Regions from separate parts of the Bacillus sp. ABA4_010 genome, predicted to be linked through region 1. Evidence: riboswitches for the same ligand, from Rfam matches in the RefSeq annotation. Region 1 holds a riboswitch; each other region holds the start of a gene.
The links. Region 1 has a riboswitch for S-adenosylmethionine ahead of ACXAEO_RS21520 (O-acetylhomoserine aminocarboxypropyltransferase/cysteine synthase family protein). Riboswitches for the same ligand answer to the same signal wherever they lie in the genome.
Positions count from the first base shown of each region.

Region 2: it holds a riboswitch for S-adenosylmethionine, as region 1 does, so the genes downstream of both, ACXAEO_RS15760 (hypothetical protein) here and ACXAEO_RS21520 (O-acetylhomoserine aminocarboxypropyltransferase/cysteine synthase family protein) in region 1, are expected to answer to the same signal.
Region 3: it holds a riboswitch for S-adenosylmethionine, as region 1 does, so the genes downstream of both, ACXAEO_RS14430 (trans-sulfuration enzyme family protein) here and ACXAEO_RS21520 (O-acetylhomoserine aminocarboxypropyltransferase/cysteine synthase family protein) in region 1, are expected to answer to the same signal.

Region 1 covers NZ_JBSWUN010000004.1:398,147-403,151, reverse strand. The annotation lists gene ACXAEO_RS21520 (O-acetylhomoserine aminocarboxypropyltransferase/cysteine synthase family protein) at 83-1,396, opposite strand; SAM riboswitch class I at 1,461-1,563, opposite strand; gene ACXAEO_RS21515 (thioredoxin family protein) at 1,919-2,224, opposite strand; gene ACXAEO_RS21510 (toprim domain-containing protein) at 2,245-2,601, opposite strand; gene ACXAEO_RS21505 (YusG family protein) at 2,886-3,128, opposite strand; gene gcvH (glycine cleavage system protein GcvH) at 3,220-3,603, opposite strand; gene ACXAEO_RS21495 (arsenate reductase family protein) at 3,786-4,142, opposite strand; gene ACXAEO_RS21490 (acyl-CoA dehydrogenase family protein) at 4,303-5,005, opposite strand, start outside.
Region 2 covers NZ_JBSWUN010000003.1:2,937,119-2,942,123, reverse strand. The annotation lists gene ACXAEO_RS15775 (YgjP-like metallopeptidase domain-containing protein) at 1-426, opposite strand, end outside; partial or broken gene ACXAEO_RS15770 (cache domain-containing protein) at 885-1,703, shown strand; gene ACXAEO_RS15765 (methyl-accepting chemotaxis protein) at 1,698-2,645, shown strand; SAM riboswitch class I at 2,741-2,843, shown strand; gene ACXAEO_RS15760 (hypothetical protein) at 2,937-3,248, shown strand; partial or broken gene ACXAEO_RS15755 (cache domain-containing protein) at 3,397-4,446, shown strand; gene ACXAEO_RS15750 (methyl-accepting chemotaxis protein) at 4,438-5,005, shown strand, end outside.
Region 3 covers NZ_JBSWUN010000003.1:2,674,583-2,679,587, reverse strand. The annotation lists gene ACXAEO_RS14440 (ABC transporter ATP-binding protein) at 259-1,230, shown strand; gene ACXAEO_RS14435 (ABC transporter permease/substrate-binding protein) at 1,200-2,705, shown strand; SAM riboswitch class I at 2,820-2,935, shown strand; gene ACXAEO_RS14430 (trans-sulfuration enzyme family protein) at 3,025-4,173, shown strand; gene ACXAEO_RS14425 (trans-sulfuration enzyme family protein) at 4,157-5,005, shown strand, end outside.

The DNA.
Region 1 (5,005 bases):
TTTTCACTCTATTTTTAATACTCAACAAAAGCGGAATCTTCTATCACGGTTTTGTCGACTATATTCACGCGTTTTTTGGTTTTTATATGTTCACAGCCGATGACGTCAAACCCGTCGCCTCTTTAATGGCCTGCTCTAAATCTTCTACAAGGTCATCAATATGCTCAATCCCAACAGACAAGCGAATTAAATCTTCACTGACCCCCGCAGCCTTCAGCTGCTCTGCATTTAATTGCTGATGAGTCGTGCTAGCAGGATGAATAATTAAACTTTTCGCATCGCCCACATTGGCTACATGAGACCAAAGCTGAACCGAGTTGATGAGTTTCTGTCCGGCTTCTCTTCCCCCTTTAATGCCGAATACTAATACCGCACCTGCCCCTTTTGGCAAATATTTTTTCGCCTCTTCATGCTGAGGATGGTCCGCTAATTCTGGATAAAGAATCCAATCAACGGCAGGATGCTGCTCTAAGTAAGCAATTACCTTCCGAACATTTGCTACATGCTCTTTCATCCGCACATGGAGAGTTTCCAATCCAAGACTGAATTGAAATGCATTAAATGGGCTCATCGATGCGCCAATATCGCGAAGCAACTGAACTCTCGCTTTCACAATATACGCTAACGGCCCTAACGCCTCTGCATATACAATGTCATGATAACTTGGATCCGGTGTCGTAAATCCCGGAAATTTAGGCGAGTTCCAATCAAATTTACCTCCGTCAACAATTACACCGCCTAATGTCGTTCCATTGCCAAGCAGCCATTTTGTCGCCGAGTGAATGACAATATCAGCCCCATGTTCAATTGGTCGGCATAAATAAGGTGTAGCAAACGTGTTATCAATAATGAGCGGAATGCCCGCTTCATGAGCAATCTCAGCCACTTTTTCAATATCAAGCACATTCAAGCTCGGATTGCCGATTGTTTCAGCATACAATGCTTTCGTCTTCGGTGTAATCGCTTGGCGGAAGTTTTCTGGATTGGATGGGTCGACAAAGATTGTCTTAATCCCATACCTTGGTAACGTTGTATCAAACAAATTGTAAGTGCCTCCATACAAGTTCGAAGCGGACACGATTTCATCGCCTGCTCCTGCCAAGTTCAACACAGCTGTCGTAATGGCCGCCATTCCGCTTGCTACAGCTAAACTTCCAACGCCACCCTCTAACTGAGCAATCCGCTCTTCAAAAGTCGTCACCGTTGGATTATGTATGCGCGAGTAAATATAGCCGGCCTCTTTTAACGCAAATAAATCGGCCGCATGTTCTGTATTGTTGAACTGATAGGCGTTAGACATGTAAATCGGTAATGAGCGTGCTCCTGTCGCCGAATCGGCCGTTAATCCCCCATGAATTCCAACTGTTTCTAAACGATATTCCTTTTTCGTAGACATACTCCCACTCTCCCTCTTTAAAATGGAAACCCCCGCTTCTGAAAGAAGAGGGGGTTGTACACTCTTCTTATCTTCCAGGGCGCCATGCCCTGCTGGATTTGGCACCGTGTTGAATAACCGGTTGCCGGGCTTCACAGGGCCAGTCCCTCCACCTCTCTCGATAAGTTCATTTTTTATTTGACTTACATCTTTCTACTGTCCAGATGAATTTCGCTTGTTTTATAACTAGTTCTATATGAATAGTAACATATTTCTGAAAATTAAATCAACAGAAAAGATATGGCTATTTCCCAAGAAATTTGTCGTTATATGTGCTATCCCGTCTCACCAATGAGGCAATAACTTCCACGATTCTATTATGAATAAAAGCCCCACTACCACACTCCATAAACAGGATGTTGTAACGAGGGCTCCTTTCTCTCTTTAACGTCATAACTAGACAACGTCAATGACGTATTGACAATCTGTCATCTAGACACGAGGAGCGCGCCAAACACGCTCAAATCAATCCATCTAGTGCATTTAAATGGATTTTAACTCCTCTAAAACATATTCTATCGAATGAAAAGCATATATTTTCTTTTGAATTTCCTGCTCTTTTACTATAACCAAACACGGCACGCTTTCAATTTCATAGTGAGCTGCTTTAGCTGGCATGAAATTTAAGTTACACATACCTACTTCTGTTCCTTCTGTCATGGCTTCCGCTACCATAACCATTTTTTTCGCCAGTTGGCATGTCCCACATAAAGGCGTGTAAAAGAAAATGGCCGCTTCGCCTTTTTCTTTTAGCTCATGATCCAACTGTTCTTCATTCCACTCAATCATGTTTGTCCATTCCTTTAACCCTATATTAAATATTCCGCATTTACGTCGATATTCGCGCTCAACAGCACCGTTGCAATATGATTTTTAGGCGCTGCAGCTACTTCCCTGTACATCTTATCAATATACAAATGTTCGGCTTCAGGCAATTCTCGCTTAAACTGTTTTCGAAGTTTGTTCCCGGCTTCATCTGAATCCACTAAAATGTAGACTTCTTTTTGATCAATGGTATCAATAATTTCATCCAATCGAGATACGCTAATGGTTCCATTCGTACAAATAATTTCAATCGGCTCCTTAATGATACTCTCAATTCTTTTTTTGTCAGATCTGCCTTCCACAATGATTACTTTTCCATTTTCTTCTACTGACATAACCATCACCTATTATTCATCAGTTGTATGTGAAGCGGAAAGTCTTCCTCTCCATTATACAATATTCGTTACATTTTAACTGTTTCCCTGTTTTTTTCATGTCTTAACAAATTCTTTAAGAACGCTCTCCCATCTTCTCTGGCCTTAAGAAAAATTTCTGATGGCTTTTCTTCGTATGCAAAATGGACCGTTTATCCAAACCCTTCTTCTTGCTGGTTTTTCGTAACGGTCCATTTTGCGCAAGTGTCTGAAAAGCGATGTTCTCCCTTTCAGATTCCTTCTGTTTATTCTTAACACCAACCCTCATCCGAATCGCAATCTGTATATTTCATATCATTTTTTTCCGGTACATCTACATATTGATAAAATTTGTATTGTTCGTGTTCATAACCCGGCTCGAGCTCATATTGATAACCGCGTTCACCAATAATAGCTTGTCCGATGGGCTGTTTTTCCATATACAAGTCCATACCGTCGTGGCGGAACTTGGCAGTTACTCGATCCGTTACATCTAATTTTTGCTTTTCAAACATAAAACAGACACCCCTTCCTAAAGTTCCTTTAGTGATAGGGTGCCCGTATTCATGCGGAAAAATCAGATAGTCCGCCGTTTTTAATGGTACGTTATCCTTCGTTTACCATTTTTTCATATTCTTCAGCTGTCATTAAGCTATCTGTTTCACTTGCATCAGATGGCTCAATAACAATCATCCATGCTTTCTCATATGGTGATTCATTCACAAATTCCGGGTTGTCATTTAAATCTTCGTTCACTTCGACTACTTTTCCGCTAATTGGAGCGTATAATTCAGAAACCGTTTTAACTGATTCCACACTTCCAAATGGCTCGTCCGCTTGTACTGTTGCGCCTACTTCTGGCAATTCAACAAATACGATGTCCCCAAGCTCCGATTGAGCAAAATCCGTAATTCCTACACGTACTACATTTCCTTCTGCTTTTACCCACTCGTGCTCTTCAGAATAGCGCAATTCTTTCGGTGTATTCATCTTAATCCCTCCAACAATGGTTTAAAGTTCAATGCTCCTTTTTGAATAGCAACATTTTACAAACAAGCTACTTTTTAGTGTAACGTAATTCCCTTACTTTTTCTATTTCAAACTATGACCGCACGGGTAAAAATTTTTCAGCATGTTGGTCAGTTGAAAAACACACGAAAAGGAAACGACATCTACGCCCATGTTCCTTGAAATTGCTCTTCTTTAAATCCGACCGTTACTTGTTTACCGTCCGTCACTAGAGGGCGCTTCAGCAACATACCGTCTGACGCTAATATCTCTAACAATTCTTGTTCTGTCGCTGTTTTCATCTTGTCTTTCATGCCAAGCTCACGATATTTCATGCCGCTCGTGTTAAAAAATTTTTTCAGCTCCAGTCCGCTTGCTTGATAGTATGACTGAATCTCTTCTTTGGAAGGAGGCTGTTCGACAATGTGAATTTCCTCATAGGAGACTCCGTGATCGTCCATCCACTTTTTCGCTTTTCTGCATGTTCCACACTTCGGATATGTATAAAATTTAATGGTCATTCGTCACACCTACCTGTATATTTTGGGCTTTTTTTCGTATTTTAACACATCCTATTTTTCTTTTCACTTAAAAACAGGAATCCCCTTTCAAGGAGATCCCTGTTGCAAGGTCACAAACAAATTTGATTGAAAGACGAAAAGCAAACGATTGATCCCGTTCTTATACGATATAACGTTCGGCATCAATTAAGATACTGGCAATTTGGCGCTTCTTAGCTACGACATTGATTGGCGTATGTCTCGTAAACTTGCGAAGGGCCGACAACATCATACGAAGCGTATCTCCTTGTTCAACAGCGACGAGCGTTTCTTTCGCATGTGCTTCAATTTCATTAAAGGCTTCTTGGCAAAATACTTGTGTATAAAGAACCTTCAATTCATTTTTCTCCGCTCCTTTATTCTCGATAGCTTTTTCCGTCCGCAAGAGGGTTGATTCCATTGCATACACATTGTTAATGACATCCGCGATATTCACTAGCACTTCCTGTTCTTTTTCGAGCGCTTTTCCGTACTTTTGCGCAGCGAGTCCCATCATAAGCAGACCGATTTTCTTCGCATTTTTGACTAAATATTTCTCTTGCTCCAACACGCCGTCTCCTACTTCTTCTGGCATGAGCATCATTAATTCTTCTTGCAGTGCTTGTGCTTTTTGGAGCAACGGCAGTTCTCCTTTCATCGCCTTGCGCAAATAAGTTCCTGGTACAAGGAGACGATTGATTTCATTTGTCCCTTCAAAAATGCGATTAATTCGGGAGTCGCGGTACATGCGCTCAATTTCGTACTCGGCCATGAACCCGTAGCCGCCATGAATTTGCACGCCTTCGTCTACAAGGTAATCGAGCATTTCTGTTGCAAACACTTTA
Region 2 (5,005 bases), on a different contig from region 1:
ATTAATTTCGGCACTGCTCCACGTTTCAGGAAGAGAGGCAATAAATTTCGCGCGGAACGTCAATGCGGCGTCTTGGCGAGTCTCTTTGACAAGATTTAAACGGTAAGAACGGCCTAAATACGGGATTTTATCACCGTCTTGAAATGATAAGGGTGCTGTTTCCGATGGTGCGGCTGGCAATTCCTCTTTTACTGCTTCAGTAGACTCGCTTTTGTTTGATTTCGTCGTTTGTTCGTTGCCAAGTTGTTCTAAAATCCATTGTGCTTTTTTTGAGATGACAAACTGACGATTGCTTTCGTTTAAGCTTTTTGGCACGACAAGTTTCACTCCGTTGTTCGGACAAACGTGTACAGTGATTTCTTGTATATTCGGACGTGCTTCAAACGTATAGTCAATCGCAATATTTCCAGATACATAGCTAAACATAAAATTATTCGAACTCCCTTCTACAAAACTTCATTTTATAACGAATCTATTAGAATATCAATATGATATAGATTGATTTAGAAAGTTCGACATGGCGAAAGGGCAGTCATGTCGAACTTTCTAAACTTAAGAGGGGAACTTCAAGTTGTCAGGATTAGCGATTGTGATGGTTCTACATTAAATGAAGATGTGCCGAATGATTCTATGGCTTGATTTAGAAACTTGGACATGATTAACGGACGGTCATGCTAAATCTTCTAACCTTAAGCGACTGACTGCTGCCAGCTGCTTAGGTGAAAAATATTGACGGATGTAGTGGAATGTATTGATAGATTGATTTTTCCGCTGAAAAAAGGGAGAAAGTTGCCGATAAATAGAGTATAAAAAGAAACTTTCGTCAAATAGGCGATTGCGGTACTATCAGGAACGAAAGAGCAGCTTTAGAGTGGGGGATTAGTATGAAGGGTCAATTTGTTCACAGTCTTCGTTTTAAAATGTTAACCTTGGTTGTAAGCGTTATCATAATTACATCGACAGCTCTTGGTTTTGCGAGCTATTTTGTCGCAAAGCAGCAGCTTGTGGAAGCAGGGAAGCTAGATTTAAGTAATACAGTTCAAGGAGCACTGACGGTCGTGGAGCGTCTGCAGCAGCAGGAAGAGTTTATGATGCTCAGCAAGGAGGAAGCACAGCAACAGGCAGCTGAATTGCTCGTCGGTCCGAAACTGAATGATAATAAACGAGATTTTACGAAGTCTGGTTTCTTGTATAAAGACAATGGCTACATATTTGTTTATGACAGTGAGTATAACTCCGTTGTCCATCCAATGGGCATTGAAGGAAAAAACATGGCGGATTTACAGGACGACAAGGGTGCTTATATTGTGAAAGACTTGATGGAGTCAGCGAAACAAAAAGAGAAGGAAGACCGGTTTTATGAATATTCCTGGAAAAATGAAGGAGAAAAATCGGCACGAAGTAAAATGGCATACTCCGTCTATTTTGAACCGTGGGATTGGATGATTGGTATCGGGGCATATGAAGAGGAATTTTATGAACAATTAGGTGAATTAAAGTTCATGACCTTTTTGTTCACGGTAGGCTCTGTTATTGTAGCAAGCATGATTATGTATGTCTTTGCTCGTAAGTATATTGTAGCTATTGAAAAAATGAATGAAGTAACGAATGAGGTAGCAGCAGGAAACTTCCAAGTGCAAGTGCCAGACCTTTATACGAAGGATGAAATCGGTCGGTTGGCAGCAGGATATCGACATATGCTCACTAATATGAAAGAGTTAATTGCAAAAGTGAGCGAAACAGGTCAATCGGTAGCAGCGTCTTCGGAAGAACTCACAGCTAGTGCTGATGAAACGAAGACTGCCGCTAATGAAGTTACCTTTTCCATTCAGGAAGTGGCGGAAAGAGCGGACGCTCAGCTTGTGAATGTTGAGCAGACGAGTCGCTCCATTCAGGAAATGGATGAACTTATTCGTGAAATGGCTGTTCGCTCGCAGGAGGTAGAGCATTCGGCGACACATACATCGAAGGAAGCTGAAGTTGGCAATGAATCGCTTCATAAAGTAAAAGAACAAATGAATCAAATTACTGACAAAGTGACGAAATCAACGGATGTAGTGAAAACACTTGAAAACCGTTCACATGAGATTGGTAAAATTATTGAAGTTATTACAGGTATTTCTGATCAGACGAACTTATTGGCATTGAATGCCGCGATCGAAGCCGCACGCGCAGGTGAGCATGGCCGTGGGTTTGCTGTTGTGGCAGATGAAGTGCGAAAGCTTGCTGAAGAATCAAAGCGTTCGGCGGATCAAATTAGTTCGTTAATTAAAGAGATTCAAGCAGATACAAAAATGGCGTATTCAGTCATGCAGGAGAGCACCCAAAGTGTTTCAGTTGGTATGAATGTTGTCGAGGAAGCAGGGCAAAACTTCTCTAAAATTTTAGAAGATATTTTTCAGATTCAAAAAGAAGTGCGGGAAATTTCAACGGCCACTTTCAATGTTCAGCAGCACTCGGCGGAAATAACGAAATCGACAGGGGCATTGGCAGAAGCGGCGCAAGTATCAGCAGCAAGTGCTGAAAATGTGGCTTCGGCTTCTGAACAGGAGCTTGCGGCGATGGAGGAAATCTCGTATGCTGCTCACTCGTTAAGTCAGCTTGCTCAAGATATGCAAGATTTGCTGACTAAGTTCAGAATCTAATATCATGACAGGTTTATAGATGTAGAATGAGTAAAAAAAAGATTTTAGGTATTTACAGAAAAAAACGTTTTTGGTATATTATAGAATAATTAAATAAGTTATCTAGAGTGACTGAGAGATCTGGCTCAATGACGTCACAGCAACCTGTCTTAGGCAAGGTGCTCCTACCAGCAAAGCGTATGCTTTGGATGATAAGACGGAAACGGAACTCTTTTCGCATCTAAAGCGAAAAGAGTTTTGTTGTTTAGTCACATCTTCCCGGAGCAAATCAAATGGAAAGAGAGTGTGAGGGTGATGAGTTTAAGTGGATTAGTGAGAGGTTATCTTTGTAAACGAGAATTGACAGATGAATTAGTACGGGTGGCAGCAGGAAGTTTAGAGAGGCGTTTTCGCACAGAAGATGAACGGTGTCGGGTCACGTTTCAAAAATTGGAAAATTTCTATGAAGTGGTCGTGTATCATTTTCAGCATGCGTATGCTGTCGCTTTAGATATTCATCAAGCAGAGAAGCTCAAAAATGAAGGGCTGTATGCATTGGATGAGCATTTGCTTCATCGTTTAGAAGGCGTAGGTCTTCGGATTTCCCGGGAAGTTCGAGTGTAGAAGATGAAAAGGAGGGTGAACATATTAGGTTCATCCTCCTTTTGTCGTGATAATCCATCTTTTCTCCTATAAAAAACAAGAGAAATTTGTCGAAAAATATTATGATACGTTTTTTTTTAGATTAAGGGAGAAGAGATGGGGGAACGAGATGTTTCGAAAAATTAGTTTAAAGCTTAATTTCATTGTCACAGTGATGATGGTGGTCATGCTGGCGGCAGTGGCTGGATTAAGCTATCAAATTTCTAAACAGCAAATTGAAGAGCAAGTGGAAATGCAAGCTGTGAGCACGTTGTCCGGAACGAAAGAACGAATTGAGCTATATGTAGATCAATATAGTAAAACATTGCACCATTATAGTCAAACGGACTTATTAGTGAATTTCTCGCAAATAGTAAATGAAAATGGCGATATGACCGCGTGGACGGCTGTACGGGAAGATTTCACCCGTTACTTAAACCAAAATCAAAACGTTTTGTCTATTTATGTAGGGACACCGAGCAAGAAATTTTATGCGGCGCCTGAGTCTGGTGTGCTGGATCCAACGACGAGAGGCTGGTACCAAGCAGCTGCTGAGGCACCAAATGAAGTGCATATTTCAGAAGTATATGAAGACGCGATTACGAAAAAGAACGTAATTACTTTGTCAAAGGCTATCGTTGATTCAAAGTCAGATCAGTTTCAAGGAGTAGTGGGAATCGATTTGGAGCTGACGAAATTAACGGAAATGGTTAATGAAACGCAAATTAGCCATGGCGGTTACTCGGTGATGCTCGATGCGCAAGGAAATGCTCTTGTACATCCGACGCTTCAAGGCGACAATTTGATGGACCTTCCATTTATACAAGAGATGTATAAGAAAAATGACGGTTATTTATCCTATACATTTGATAAGGAAAGTCGTATCATGCCATTTACCACGATTAACGAAACTGGTTGGAAAATGGGGATTGTGTATAAAGAGAAGGACTTGCTGAACGATGCGGCGGTCATTTTGAAATCCATTGTTTGGACATCTGCGGTGATTGTGATTATTGCTGGAGTTCTCGTCTATTTATTCTCACGAACCATTACGAAACCGATTCTTCAATTGAAAAAGGACATGGCCCTTGTTGCAGAAGGAGATTTGACTGTTGAGACAAAAGTTTCCTCAAAAGATGAAATTGGGGCACTGGCGGAATTTTTCAATCACATGGTTCAAAATATGCGAGAACTCATTGCCGCAGTGGAAAAATCGGTTGATTCTGTTCATTCATCTGTTGAGCATTTAAGCTCTGTATCGGAAGAAGCAGCGGCTTCGAGTGAAGAAATTGGTCGCGCCATCGGTGAAATTGCCCAAGGAACGACACAGCAAGCGACAGATGCCGATGTGACGAACCATAAGACGATTCAATTGTCTGAGCAAATCGCTCACACGCTTGAACAGAATAAGGAATTGAACGACTTATCTAGTGAAGTAACAACGGCGAGTGACACAGGGCTTTCGCAAATGAGCTCGCTTCGTTCACATACGAACGAAACGTTGACAGTTATTGAGCAAGTAAATGACGTCATGCTTTCGTTAACAGATAAGATGAAAAATATTGAGAGCATCGTGCATACCATTGACAGCATTTCTGACCAGACGAATTTATTAGCGCTCAATGCAAGCATTGAAGCTGCAAGAGCAGGAGATGTGGGAAAAGGTTTTGCGGTTGTTGCGGGAGAAGTACGCAAGCTGGCAGAGCAATCGGCTAAGGCAACGAGTGAAATTAATGAGA
Region 3 (5,005 bases), on a different contig from region 1:
CTGCTAAATCGCCGTGAAGAACAGGTTTATCCTGTGTTCTATTCAGGCGATTTTTTTGTAAGTAAAGAAAAAGTCATTCAATTGCCCGTTTTATAAACGCAATGTGAAGACATTAGGAATATTTTTTATTTTGATACTAAAGCGAAAGCTTAGGCATACGGATAAGAGGGCAGATTTGTTAAAGCAAATGTTTAGACAAAAACGTAGAGGGGAAGGTATCTTTGTTAATAGTCATGCAAAAAGGAGTGTGAGGAAAGTTTGATTCATTTTCAGCAAGTCTCAAAAACATACGAAGGCGGGACAAAAGCAGTAGACAACATGGATTTACATATTCAACCTGGTGAGTTTTTTGTGCTCATTGGACCAAGCGGTTGTGGAAAGACGACAACTTTAAAATTAATAAATCGCTTAAACGACACGACAGAAGGGGACATATGGATCGATGGCAAACATATTCGTGAATATAACATTCATGAGCTTCGATGGAATATTGGCTACGTGTTACAGCAAATTGCCTTATTCCCCCATATGACGGTAGAAGAAAACATTGCCGTCGTTCCTGAATTGAAAAGGTGGAGCAAAGAACAGAAACAGTCGCGTGTTCAAGAATTGTTAGAGTTGGTGAATATGCCGGCAGAAACATTTAGAAAGAAAAAGCCTTCTGAGCTGTCTGGAGGACAGCAACAGCGTATTGGAGTAGCGCGTGCTTTAGCCGCAGACCCACCCATCATTTTAATGGACGAACCATTTAGCGCTCTTGACCCGATAAGCCGGGAACAGCTGCAGCGAGATATTTTAGCATTGAAAAAGCGCATTAATAAAACCATCGTGTTTGTGACCCATGATATGGATGAAGCGCTCGCGTTAGGAGATCGTATTTGTTTAATGAAAGATGGGAAAATTGAACAAATTGGTACACCTGAAGAGTTTCTTCATGAACCGGCGAACGACTTCGTTCGATCTTTTATTGGAAATCGAAAAAACCTGTGGGAAACAAAATTAAAGCAGGTACCCGTTCAAACAATGACCGAAGACGTACAAGTGTTTTTAAATATGGATGATACATTAAAGGATGCGATGAAGCTGTTCGAACAATATTCTGTCATCGGAATTAAAGACGGAGAACAGGTGATTGGCGGTCTAACAAGTCAGAGTGCTCTTCGATTTCTCTATGAACAGGACGGAAGGGGGAGCGATGTATGTTCTTGGCAGACAGAAGTTCACAATTAATTCGCTCGTTAATTGAACATATTCAAATCTCTGCCGTGGCACTTATTATTTCGGTGCTTATTGCAGTCCCAATGGGGATTTATTTGACGAGAAAGAAAAACTCGGCAGAAGCTGTAATCGGCGCATCTGCCGTCATGCAAACGATCCCATCTCTTGCTTTACTTGGATTATTGATCCCCCTTGTCGGAATTGGTAAACTCCCAGCAATTATTGCGCTCGTTTTATATGCTCTTCTACCAATTCTTCGAAATACATATACAGGAATTCAAGAGGTCAATCCGTCGTTAAAAGAAGCGGCTCAGGCGATGGGAATGACCCCGATGAAACAGTTGCGGAAAGTCGAGCTTCCATTGGCGTTGCCGGTTATTATGGCAGGAATTCGTATTTCAATGGTGTTAATCGTTGGAACAACGACATTAGCCGCTTTAATTGGAGCGGGAGGCCTTGGAAGTTTAATTTTACTTGGGATTGACCGGAACGACCATCGTCTCGTATTGCTCGGAGCTATTCCTGCGGCACTTTTGGCAATTTTATTTGATATGCTCCTGCGTGGCATTGAACATTCGACAAAAGAGAAGTCCTTTAAAAAGGCAGGGGTGTATGTAACAGTATTAGTATTGTTATTCATTATGCCGTTTGCTGCGGCCCGTGAGACAAAGCCTGATTTGGTGATTGCAGGGAAGCTAGGGGCAGAACCGGAAATTTTAATTAATATGTATCAACAGCTTATTGAAGAAGAGACAGACTTAAAAGTCGAATTGAAGCCTGGATTTGGAAAAACGTCGTTTGTCTTTAACGCATTGGAGAGCGGAGAAATAGATATTTATCCCGAATTTACGGGAACCGCTATTACGACATTTCTAAAGGAAACAACTAGCAGTACAGATCGATTAGCTGTATACGAACAGGCGAGAGACGGCATGTTGGAACAATTCGACATGGTTTATTTGCAACCGATGAATTTCAACAATACGTATGCGTTAGCTGTGCCTCGTTCATTTGCTGAGCAATACGACATCACGACCATTTCTGACTTGCAAAAAGCGAAAAATGCAGTGAAACCAGGCTTTACGCTCGAGTTTTCAGATAGGGAAGATGGCTATAAGGGCATGCAAAAGATTTATAACTTAACCTTCCCGAACATTAAAACGATGGAGCCGAAGCTTCGTTATCAAGCTATCGAAAGCGGAGATATTAATTTAGTGGATGCGTATTCCACTGACTCGGAATTAAAAAAATATGATTTAAAAGTGTTAGAAGATGATCAACATATGTTCCCGCCCTATCAAGGAGCGCCTCTGTTACGCAAAGAGACGTTGGAAAAGTATCCAGAATTAAAAGATGTTCTTGAAAAACTTTCCGGCATCATCACAGATGACGAAATGAGAGAAATGAACTATCGAGTTAACATTGAAGGAGAGCTCGCAAAAGACGTAGCGGCAGATTTTTTAATCAACAGTGGCTTAATTCAGTAAGAAAATGACAGATCATCCTTCTTGATAATTGTGATTTTTCTAAAAATTATATTGACAAAAGTTGTAATTGTGATTAAATTTAAAGAACAAGAAATAAACTTCATATTCGTATCACTCTTATCCAGAGAGGCGGAGGGACTGGCCCTGTGACGCCCGGCAACCATCAAATCAACGCGATTGACTTGAACGGTGCTAATTCCTGTAGAACAAACGGTTCTAGCAGATGAGAGTTTTCGTTATCGCTATGATTGAAACGAACACTCTTCTTTTTCTAGAAGAGTGTTTTTTTATTGAATTTGAAAGATAAGGAGAGAAATGCATGCATATTGAAACATTGTTAGTTCGATCGGGAGTAGGGAGAGACCCGGCGACAGGCTCTATTACTACTCCCATCTATCAAGCAGCCACTTTCCAGCATCCGCGTCTTGGCGAAAGTACAGGATATGATTATTCCCGAACAGCGAATCCGACAAGAACAGCGTTGGAAGAGGCGATTGCAGCATTAGAAAACGGGGAGGAAGGGTTTGCTTTCGCTTCTGGCATGGCTGGTGTTGCAGCTGTCTTATCATTCTTTCAAAACGGAGATCATTTACTTGCATCAGAGGACTTATATGGCGGGACATATCGGATTTTAAGTGATGTTTTAGAGCCGTCCGGCATACAAGTAAGCTATGTAAATACAAGTAATCTTCAAGCCGTCAAGGAAGCAATTCGACCGAATACGAAAGCATTGTTTATCGAAACACCAACAAATCCGCTCATGCAAGTAACAGATATCGCTGCCGCCGCCGATATTGCGAAAGCACATGGACTATGGACCATTGTTGACAACACATTCATGTCCCCATATTGTCAGCGTCCGATTGAACTGGGGGCAGATATCGTTGTACATAGCGGCAGTAAATATATTGGAGGCCATAATGATGTTATTGCTGGGTTGGTCGTGACTCGATGTAGCGACATTGGAGAAAAAATTCGTTTTTATCAAAATGCAATCGGCGCCATTTTAGGTCCTCAAGATAGCTGGCTTTTGCTCCGTGGTGTAAAAACGTTGGCACTCAGAATGGAGAAGCAGGCAGAAAATGCCCTGAAAATTGCGCAATGGCTTGAGCAACAAACAGATGTCATTGAGAAAGTCTATTATCCAGGACTTGAAACACATCCCGGCTATGCTGTTATGAAAAAACAAGCGTCCGGTTTTGGCGGTATGCTTTCTTTTTCCGTTCGTGAAGAGAAGCTTGTCCCGTATTTACTTGAACATCTAAAATTGATTACATTTGCAGAAAGCTTAGGAGGAGTAGAAAGTTTAATTACATTTCCAGCTCGGCAAACGCATGCCGATATTCCGGAAGATATCCGCAATGCGATCGGTGTAACAAACTGCTTACTTCGTTTGTCTGTCGGAATTGAGCATGCAGATGATTTGATAGACGATTTAAAGGAGGTATTTGATGCATACAGAAAATGAGACTCGTTTACAGTTTGGGACGAAATTGATTCATGCGAAAACAAATATTGGCACGCATTACGGTGCAGTAAATGTTCCGATTTACCAAGTATCTACATTCCATCAAGATGTGGACGGAGCAAACCGATATGATTATTCACGTTCAGGCAACCCGACGCGTGAAGCGCTTGAACAAACGATCGCACAATTAGAAGGAGGAGAAGCAGGATTCGCCTTCTCATCCGGAATGGCTGCCATTGCTTCTGTGCTCTGTCTGTTTAAAAGTGGAGATGAAATTATTGTTTCTCATGATAGCTATGGAGGAACATACCGTGTGCTTACACAGCTTTTTTCGAAATTTGGTATTCATACGTCCTTTGTGGATACAACGGATACGAATGAAATTGAAAAAGCCATTACACCTAACACAAAAGCATTATATATTGAAAGCCCGTCCAACCCGTTTTTAAATGTGACAGATCTTCAAAAATCTTCTGCTATTGCAAAAGAACATGAACTTTTAACAATTGTTGATAACACGTTTATGACGCCATATTTACAACAGCCAATTGCATTAGGGGCTGATATTGTCATCCATAGTGCAACTAAATACATTGGCGGTCATAGTGATGTCGTGGCAGGTGTTGTGGTCACTGCGTCAGAACAGCTTGGGAAAGAAGTGAAATTTGTTCAAAATGCATTTGGCGCGGTGTTAGGACCGCAAGATAGCTGGCTTTTACTTCGAGGCATAAAAACTTTAAAAGTAAGATTAGAGCAACAGCAACAAACAGCTGATAAACTGGCGCGCTGGTTGAGTGCCCATCCACTTGTCGAGAAGGTGTACTATCCTGGT